One region of the Roseateles sp. PN1 genome, then DNA from elsewhere that is predicted to be linked to it. Evidence: predicted binding sites of a transcription regulator. Region 1 holds the regulator's gene; each other region holds the start of a gene.
What was found. Region 1 encodes FNR, which switches genes on or off when oxygen is low (the NO sensors DNR and NnrR bind a similar motif). Its sites were predicted from a motif close to TTGATNNNNATCAA; they were not measured.

Region 1 (3,272 bases):
GCGCCATGCAACATCGCCACCTTGGCGGCACCCGGCGGCAGTTGGGCTTCGTCGATACGGCGTTGCGGTTTGAAGCGCTGCGGCAAATGAGCGTAGCCGTAAAGCGCGATGCGATCCGGCTTCAAGGCACCCACTTGTTCGATGGTGCGCGCAAAAGACTCAGGCGTTTGCAGCGGCAGGCCGTAGATCAGATCAACATTGGTGGACTCAAAACCCAGCTCGCGCGCTGCCGTCATCAAGGCCTCGACGCTGGCAAAGCTCTGCTGGCGATGCACCGCCTTTTGAACATGCGGGTCAAAGTCTTGCACGCCGAAACTCAAGCGATTGAAACCCAGGCTGCGCAGATGCTTGAGGCGATCCACATTGACCGTGCGCGGATCCACCTCGATGGCCATCTCGGCACCAGCAACGATGCGGAAGCGTTCACGCAAGGCCTGCACCAGGCCCGTCAACTCTTCATCGCTGAAGAAGGTCGGCGAGCCGCCACCCAGATGCAGCTGAGACACCCCGGCGCCGCGCCCCAGATGCGCCAGCGTCAAGTCCATCTCGGTGATCAAAGCCTGCAGGTATTCAGCGGCTTTATCGTGATGCTTGGTAATGACCTTGTTGCAGGCACAGTAGTAGCACACCGATTCACAAAACGGAATGTGCACATAGATCGACAAGGGCGCAGCGCCGCCGATCTGCGAGCCTGTGGCCCGTTGCACCAAAGCCTGCGCGTAGTTTTCGGCGGTGAAGGCCTCAACAAAGCGATCCGCGGTCGGGTACGAGGTGTAGCGTGGCCCGGACACATCGAAGCGGCGCAACAGGTCTTCGTTGATGATGCTCACGGCGGAGTCTTTGCCTGACAGGACTTGGGGCTGGGTGATAGAAACCATGGCTCGCATATTGCCAAGCCCGCCACACAAGCGATTGACCGAGATCAAGTTTGGCCTCATTCTTTGCCCTAACAATCGCATGCATTGCGCATTGGGCTTGAGCTAAATCATGTTTGGCGAAGCCGATAGGCGGCGAGCAGACGTTCGATTCGCCGCCTTGCCCCGAACAGATGCCGGCAACGGCGCCTGCCCACTGCGATATGCGTCATCCATAATGCACTCCATGAACGTCACCGTACCTATCAAGATTGAACCGCTCAAGGTCGCCTGCTCCAGTTGCAATTTGCGCGAGCTTTGCCTACCCGTTGGCTTGTCGTCGGGTGACCTCGAGCAGTTAGACGAGTTGGTGGCCACGCGCCGCCAGGTGTCGCGCGGCGACACCTTGTTTCGCAGCGGCGACCCCTTTCAGTCGCTTTACGCGGTGCGCACCGGTTTTTTCAAGACCTGTGTCTCTTCAGAAGATGGCCGCGACCAGGTCACCGGCTTTCAAATGGCGGGCGAATTGCTAGGCTTGGATGGCATCAGCACCGACCGCCACAGCTGCGACGCCGTGGCGCTGGAAGACTCGCAGGTCTGCGTGATTCCCTTCGAACAGCTGGAAGAGCTGTCGCGTGAGTTCACCGATTTGCAGCGCCAGTTCCACAAGATCATGAGCCGCGAAATCGTGCGCGATCACGGCGTGATGCTCTTGCTGGGCAGCATGCGGGCGGAAGAGCGCCTGGCGGCTTTCTTGCTAAACCTGACCCAGCGCCTGCAGGCGCGCGGCTTCTCGGCCGCCGCTTTGGTGCTGCGCATGACGCGCGAGGAAATCGGCAGTTATCTGGGCCTGAAGCTGGAAACGGTCAGCCGGACCTTCTCGAAGTTCCAGGAAGAAGGCCTGCTGGAAGTGAAGCAGCGCCACTTGCGCATCCTCGACCAAGCCGGTCTGCAGAAGCTGGTCAATAACGGCACTTGCTGAACTGAGGCAGGCGGCGGGCGGCTGAGCCGCGCCAGCGGCACAATGAAAGAAGGGCTGAGTGGTACTCAGCCCTTCTTTTATTCATTCAGGCATTCAGCGCCGCCCGAGCGAGCGGCCTGCGGCAGCCTACTGCGGCCAACGCCGCGGGTGAATAGCCTGGGGTGCATCAGGCGTCTCCGGCAAGGTGGCCAGCATCAGGCTGATGCTAGAGGCCAAGCTGATGACACTCCAAAAAATCAGAAAGCTGAGCGTGTAGACGGCCTGCCGGGAGAGTTCCATGCGCTCGCCACCGAACCAGGTCAAATCGCTGGGGTCAACCACCGAAAACACCAAGCCCTCGGTCACCCCTGCCATCACAAAGGCCGGCCAGGCGATTGCCATCGCCCAGCGCGCCAATCTGGACGTAGGCGGCGGCAAATCCACCGCAAAGGTGGCGTCGTCCGACTCAACACGATTGCGGGGCTCGGTCTTCATTTCATTGCGCGCCGGTGGCAGCGTGGTTGCGGCCCTTCATGGCCGGCGCCAAGGAGGCTGGATCGGCTTCCTTGGACGCCTTGCCCACATAAGTAGTCTGCACCTTGGACTCATCCAGCACCGTCTCGGGGAAATGCAGGGCCAGGAACAGGGTCACAAAGCTGGCGATCACCACCACACCCGGGCCACCCCACACCAGCCACATGAACTTCTCACGCCACCAGGGGCTAGCGGAATCGGTCGTGCGTTTGTTTTCTTGACTCATTGCGTCAACTCCTGCTCTGCAAGGACTTCTTGTTCAAATGATTCGTTAGCGCTCAGCGCGGCACGACAAAGGTCGATTTTTCCTTGATCTCGATCTTGCCGCTGGCAACACCCGCCTTGTCAACCGCCTGCCCCATCAAGGCAAAAGAGATGGGATGCGCACCGACACCCGCTTGCGCCGCTGACTCAGGCGGAATTCGCACCGCCACCGACACCCAGCGCGCTTCGGCAGGCGCCAAGACCAAGCTCACTGGCTTGCCCAAGGCAATGCCTTCCATGCCCTTGACGCTGAGGCTGCACTGCTGCGCGCCCTCGGTCGCATTCATGATCTGCAGGCGGTAGAGGTTTTCGATATAGCCGTCTTCCACCAAGCGCGACAGCACGCCACGGTCACGCACCACATCCAGTTTGACGGGGCTGCGCAAGAACAAGAGGCTGGCCAGCAAAGCCGTACTCAGGGTCACCAGCACCACGCTGTAAATGATGACGCGCGGGCGGAACATGCGGCGCAACTTCTGCGCCGGGCTGAGGTGCTGGGCCAAGCCATTCTGGGTGTCGTAACGAACCAGCCCACGCGGGTAGTTCATCTTGTCCATCACCTGATCGCACACATCGATGCAGGCGGCGCAGCCGATGCACTCGTATTGCAAGCCCTTGCGAATATCAATACCGGTGGGACAAACCTGCACACACAAGGT
Region 2 (3,272 bases), on a different contig from region 1:
CGACGATTGCGGCGGATGCGGCTCAAGCGTTTGCCGAACTGCAGCGCCGGCAACCCGATGCGCGCAAGCGGGTGATCTTTGGCCACTCCATGGGGGGCGCAGCAGCGGTGCGTCTGGCCAGCGGTTTGCACCACGGTCAGGATTACGGTGCGCTGATTTTGGAATCCACCTTCACCAGCCTGCCCGATGTGGCGCGCGAGGTCGGCAATATCGGCGAAGTGGCTGCCGCCATCACCACGCTAGACTTCAACTCGGCGGGGCGAATCGGCAAAATCGATGCGCCCATCTGGATGCTGCATGGCAGCGCTGATAAGACCGTGCCGGTGCAACTGGGCCGGCGCCTGCGCAATACGGCCGAAGCCGCGGGGAAGGCGCCGGTGCGCTGGGTGGAGATTGCCGGCGGCTCACACAGCGGTTTGCACCGCGAGGCCTCCGGCATTTACCGGGAAGCCATGCGCAGTGCCATGAGTGGGCTGACTTCGCCCTGAACCTTGCAGAGCGAGGGCGAGGCGGCAGGCGCCGCCTCAGCGCACGGTGCTCAGGTCGGGGTGGGCACGCCGGCCATGCGGTCGTACTTCAGGAAGTACTGGCGGGCAAAGGCCAGCAATTGGTTCTCGGTCGGGTGATCCACGGTTTCATAGGCCACGATGGCCTTGCCGGCTTGCGGGCGGTGCTTTTCAACATAGTGCTTGAAGTCGGCCTGGGCGGTGCTGGAACCGACCACCAAGACTTCGGTGATGCCGTTCAGTGCATCCACCACTTCACCGAAGAATTCATGCTCGGTGCGCACCGCGCTGCCGCGCTGCTTGGTGTGGTGGGAATGTGCCTTGATCTTCTCGGCCTGCACATGCTCGGTGTCGAACTGCAAGACCTTGGCTTGTTGGTGATCGAGCCAAACGACGGCGTGAAAAGTGCTCATAGCGCGAATGCCTTTATGGGTTGAGTTGATAGGTAAAGCGTTGAAAGAGGGGCTGATGACCTCGCCTGCTGTTGCCGCGCCAGCGCTCAAGTAGCTGGCGCTTCAAACTCACAAGCTGTGCGAGCGCAGCGCACCGTGGCTTTGCTCTTGCTTGGACTGGCAGTCGATGCAGCGCAGCACGGCCGGGTTGAGCTTGAGGCGGTCAAAAGCGATGGCGGCGCCGCAATCGCCGCACAGGCCGAATTCGGGGTCGTGCACCCGCTGCAGTGCCTCGTTGACCTGACGCAGGGATTCGAGGGCCTGGTCGCTGCGGGCCAGATCGACCTCGCGGTCGGCTTGGTGGGCTTGCTCGCCGTCCACGACTTGCAGCAATTCTTCGCGGGCATGTTCCACGCGGCCCTGCGTGCCGAGTTGGTTGCTCAACTCCTGCTCCAGGGATTGCTGGCGCAGTTTCAGGGCGGCTTCCAGCAGGGCTTGTTGCCCCGAGGTGAGATGGTGTTTGCTCATAAGCTGTGATCTCCTTGGAACTCATGCTCGCACCGGGCGGCTGCGGCCACCTTGATCGGCGTCAACTTTTGCTGCTCGCCCAGTGCTTGCCGATGCCCGGCGTGCGGCATGGGAAAATCCGCGTTCTTTCTTTGCTTGGTACGGGTCCGTCCGGCCCTCAACACACAATGTCTGCTCGTCAACACAGCGTCAGTGACTTCGACTTCGAACTCCCCCCGGAGCTGATCGCCCAACACCCCGCCGCCGAGCGCAGCGCCTCGCGCTTGCTGGATGGACGCCATGCCACTGCGGTGGATCGCATCTTTCGGGAATTGCCCGACTTGCTCGCCCCCGGCGACCTGCTGGTGTTCAACAATACCCGTGTCATCAAGGCCAGGATTTATGGCCAGAAGGCCACCGGCGGCAGCGTCGAAGGCCTGATCGAGCGGGTGATTGCCGGAACCAATGAGGTTTGGGCCCATCTGCGCGCCAGCAAGTCGCCCAAACCGGGTAGCTGGGTGCGCTTCAACGAGGCCTTTGACGCCGAAGTGCTGGGCCGCTGCGGACCCGACAACGGCATGTTCCATCTGCGCTTCCCCAGCGACCCCTTCGCGCTGCTGGAGCAACACGGCCATGTGCCGCTGCCGCCCTATATCGAACATGCCGATGAGGCCGACGATGTACGGCGTTATCAAACCGTGTTCGCCAAAGAGCCTGGCGCGGTGGCCGCGCCCACGGCCGCCCTGCATTTCGACGAGGCCTTGCTGGCCCGCTTGGCAGAGCGCGGCGTGGGCACGGCGCATGTGACCTTGCATGTGGGCGCGGGCACTTTCCAGCCGGTGCGGGTGGAGCAGCTCAGCGACCACAAAATGCACAGCGAATGGTTCGAGGTCAGCGCCGAGACGGTGGCTGCCATCGCCGCCTGCAAGGCCCGCGGTGGCCGTGTGGTGGCGGTGGGCACAACCACCTTGCGCGCGCTGGAGTCCGCCGCCCAGGGCGGTGAGCTGCAAGCCGGCGCGCGTGAAACCGCCATCTTCATCACCCCCGGCTTCCAGTTCCGCGTGGTCGACACCCTGGTCACCAACTTCCACCTGCCCAAGAGCACTTTGATGATGTTGGTCAGCGCTTTTGCCGGCTATGAGCCCATCATGGCGCTGTACCGCCATGCCATTGCCCATCAGTACCGCTTCTTCAGCTATGGCGACGCCATGCTGCTGCAGCGCGCTGGCTGATAATCAAACGCAAATTTCGTTTTGGAGACCAAGCCATGTTTCATCACGTCGAACCTTATGCCGGTGACCCGATCCTGAGCCTCAACGAGGCGTTTCAGAAAGATCCTCGCCAGGGCAAGATCAATCTGTCCATCGGCATTTATTTCGACGATGACGGCCGCATCCCCATGCTGGACTCGGTTCGCAAGGCCGAACTGGCCGTGGTGGCCGAGGCTGGTGCGCGCCCCTATCTGCCGATGGAAGGCGCCGCCAATTTCCGCAGCGCGGTGCAAGCCCTGCTGTTCGGCGAAGCCAATCCGGTGCGTGAACGCACCGTCACCATCCAGAGCGTGGGCTCCAGCGGCGGCCTGAAGGTGGGCGCGGATTTCATCCACCGCTACTTCCCCGACAGCGCCATCTACGTCTCCGACCCGACCTGGGACAACCATCGCGCCGTCTTCGAAGGTGCTGGCATCGAGGTCAAGACCTATCCCTACTACGACCCCGCCAGCGGTGGTGTGCGCTTTGCCGATCTGCTGGCCGCCGTCGAGGCCCTGCCGGCCAAGAGCGTGGTGCTGCTGCATGCCTGCTGTCATAACCCGACCGGTGTGGACCTGACGCCCTCGCAGTGGGATGAGCTGATCCCGGTGCTGAAG
Region 3 (3,272 bases), on a different contig from region 1:
GACACCCGCTTGGAGCTGCGCGGCGGCATCGGCCTGGCCCGCAATGACAGCCATACGCTGAGGCAGGAATACCGCCAGTCCGCCTTGAGCCGCAGCCAGGACGACACCGTCAGCAGCGAAGACAAGTCCTGGAGCCTGAACGGCAAATACTCGCACACGCTGGAAAACGAACACAGCTTGGTGGGCGGCCTGGAAGGCGAAGGCACCCAGCGCCAGCAGAACCGCGTCTGCCTGCAAAACGGACAGTCCTGCCGCAATCTGCTGGACTTCGGCGACGACCTTGACGCCGCCACCCAGCGCATTGCGCTCTACGCCCAAGACGAATGGAGCGTGGGCAAGCAATGGGCCTTTTACGCCGGCCTGCGCGGCGAGACCATCGCCACCCGCAGCACCGCCGCCAACTATGCGGTGAACAACCGCGCCACGGTCTGGACCCCGCTCTTGCACGGGGTTTGGAAAATGCTCGACCAAGACGGCAAACCCAGCCGCGATCAGATCCGCGCCAGCCTGACCCGCAGCTACCGCAGCCCCAATCTGCAAGATCTGATCGCCCAGCCCACCATCAACTCGCAATACCCCTGCCCCGACGCTCAGCCTTGCGGCCCCAACGCCGCCAACTACCCCGACCGCAGCGGCAACCCCAACCTCAAACCCGAGCTGGCAACCGGCATTGACATCGCCTTCGAGAGCTATTTGAGCAAGGGCGGCGTGCTTAGCGCCAATCTGTTCTACCGCCGCATCAGCGATCTGATGCGCACCGTCACCAGCCTGGAAACTGTCAGCTGGGCCGGCGTGCCGCGCTGGGTGGCACGGCCACAGAACATCGGCAATGCCAGCACGATGGGCCTGGAGTTGGAGGCCAAGTTCCGCCTGGACGAATTCCTGCCCGAGGCCTGGCCGGTGTCGGTGCGCAGCAATCTAAGCCTGTTCCGCTCCTCGGTGGATGGCATTCCCGGCCCCAACAATCGCCTGGACCAACAGCCCAAGGCCACCGCCAATCTGGGCGCCGACTACAAGCTGCGCAGCTTGCCGCTGTCGCTTGGTGCGGGGCTGAACTGGACGCCTTCAGTCACGGTGCAGCAAAGCTTGCTGACCGAGGTGCACAACTCCCGCAAGGTGGTGCTGGATGCGTTCGCGCTGTGGTCCGTCAATCTGAACACCCAGCTGCGCTTGTCGGCCAGCAATCTGAACCCCTTGAGCTATAGCAACGGCAGCGTCATCAGCACCACCGATCAAATCATCACCACCGACACCGGCGGGCGCAGCTTCACCCAATGGCAATTGCGCCTGGAGATGAAGGTCTGAGCCGCAAGAAGGTGACAGCCCCGCGCCGCTATGCGGACAAGCCGCATGGCTGGCTTGATCTAGCTCATTGACCTCTAGCCATGAATCGACATACTTCTGACTCCGGGCCCCACTCGGCCCGCCAACCAGGAGAGGAGTGTCATGGCTCAAAAAATGAAGGCCGCGGTCGTCCACGAATTTGGCGCGCCGTTGCAAATTGAAGAAGTGGACGTGCCCGAAGTGGCGGACGGCCAGGTTTTGGTCAAGGTGGTGGCCTCAGGCGTGTGCCACACCGACCTGCATGCGGCCAATGGCGACTGGCCGGTCAAGCCCAGCCTGCCCTTCATCCCCGGCCATGAGGGCGTGGGCTTTGTGGCCGCGCTGGGCCGCGGCGTCAAGCATGTGAAGGAAGGTGACCGGGTCGGCGTGCCTTGGTTGCACACCGCCTGCGGCCACTGCGAGCACTGCATCACCGGCTGGGAAACCTTGTGCGGCGAACAGCAGATGACCGGCTACACCGTCAACGGTGGCTATGCCGAATATGTTTTGGCCGACCCCAGCTATGTGGGCCGCCTGCCTGACAAGCTGGACTTCGACCCCGCTGCGCCCCTGCTCTGCGCCGGCGTCACCGTCTACAAGGGGCTCAAGGTGCTGGACTGCAAGCCCGGCGACTGGGTGGCCATCTCCGGCATCGGGGGTCTGGGCCATATGGCGGTGCAGTACGCGCAGGCCATGGGTTATCACGTCATCGCGGTGGACATTGCCGAGGACAAACTGGCCCTGGCGCGCGAGCTGGGCGCCGAGGTCTGCATCAATGCGTTGACGCAAGACCCGGTGGCTGAAGTGCAAAAACATGTGCGCGGCGCCCATGGCGTGCTGGTCACGGCCGTGTCCAATAGCGCCTTCAAGCAAGGCGTAGGCATGCTGCACAAGCGCGGCACCATGTCACTGGTGGGCCTGCCGCCGGGCGACTTTGCCTTGCCGATCTTTGATGTGGTGCTCAATGCCAAGACCATTCGCGGCTCCATCGTCGGCACCCGCAAGGACCTGGAAGAAGCCCTGGCCTTTGCCGCTGATGGCAAGATCCAAACCCACTACAGCAGCGACAAGCTGGAATCCATCAACAACATCTTCGACCAGATGAAGCAAGGCCATATCGATGGCCGGGTGGTGATGAAAATCTAAGCGCAGGCCGCAAAGCCAGCCCGCAACACCGGGCTGGCTTCTCGCCATCAAGCGTCCTTATGCCCCAGCAGCCGCGCGGGCAGAAATAGCAGGGCGCGCAGCAAGGCAAACACCGCCTCCACGCTGATGCCAATCAGGCGAAATGGCAAAGACAAGAGCCAAACCACCGGCCACAGCAGCAGCGCCAGCAAGGCCAGCGGCCAACAAAGCACGAACAGCAGCAACCACAACAAGAGCTTCACCGCAGACCTTTCGTCGAGATCGCGTTCGATCTCAAGTTTTGGGGTGAGCCCGGGCCCGCCCCGAACTCTGCACAGCACTCTAGATGGGGCGGCTCCAAGTTAAAAGCCGCCTGCGACCGACCGGCCCCTGACTCGATGAACTGCATATCGAGCGGAACCAGCAGGTCTCAAGCGGCTTAGGCGACTCCGCATCAGGCCCAAAGGCCTGATGCCTTGAGCGCTAGATCAGCGCGCGATCCAGGCCTCTTGCCAGTGGCTACCGATGCCCGGCTCAAACTGCGGCGTCGACGGCGCCCACTGCACGCAATAGCCGCTATTGGGCCAAGGACGGCATTCATAGACACGACCGTTCTTAGGCTGCAGAACCCGGGTGCCGGCCTTGTAGCTCTTCAGCCCATCCGGGAAGCGGTACTGGAAGTTGCCGCCCGCGGCGGGGTCGGCCACAAACATCAGATCAAAAGTCTTCTGAATCAAGACACCGCTGCCCTTGACCACGCCCTTGAGCACCAGCTGGTGATGGCCGGCCGCTGGCTTGTCGATGACGATGCGCAGGTTCTGGCC

Region 2: a site for FNR is predicted at 1,478-1,491, ahead of AABB87_RS10315 (TraR/DksA family transcriptional regulator). Genes of this name have one in related genera too.
Region 3: a site for FNR is predicted at 1,360-1,373, ahead of adhP (alcohol dehydrogenase AdhP). Genes of this name have one in related genera too.

The regions. Positions count from the first base shown of each region.
Region 1 is NZ_JBCARA010000002.1:498,352-501,623, forward strand. It holds gene hemN (oxygen-independent coproporphyrinogen III oxidase) at 1-878, opposite strand, end outside; gene fnr (fumarate/nitrate reduction transcriptional regulator Fnr) at 1,102-1,836, shown strand; gene AABB87_RS04840 (hypothetical protein) at 1,963-2,310, opposite strand; gene AABB87_RS04845 (hypothetical protein) at 2,312-2,575, opposite strand; gene ccoG (cytochrome c oxidase accessory protein CcoG) at 2,628-3,272, opposite strand, start outside.
Region 2 is NZ_JBCARA010000005.1:221,041-224,312, reverse strand. It holds gene AABB87_RS10325 (alpha/beta hydrolase) at 1-488, shown strand, start outside; gene AABB87_RS10320 (hypothetical protein) at 539-919, opposite strand; gene AABB87_RS10315 (TraR/DksA family transcriptional regulator) at 1,028-1,426, opposite strand; gene queA (tRNA preQ1(34) S-adenosylmethionine ribosyltransferase-isomerase QueA) at 1,594-2,637, shown strand; gene AABB87_RS10305 (amino acid aminotransferase) at 2,673-3,272, shown strand, end outside.
Region 3 is NZ_JBCARA010000018.1:17,774-21,045, forward strand. It holds gene AABB87_RS21300 (TonB-dependent receptor plug domain-containing protein) at 1-1,305, shown strand, start outside; gene adhP (alcohol dehydrogenase AdhP) at 1,447-2,469, shown strand; gene AABB87_RS21310 (hypothetical protein) at 2,517-2,711, opposite strand; gene gbpA (N-acetylglucosamine-binding protein GbpA) at 2,937-3,272, opposite strand, start outside.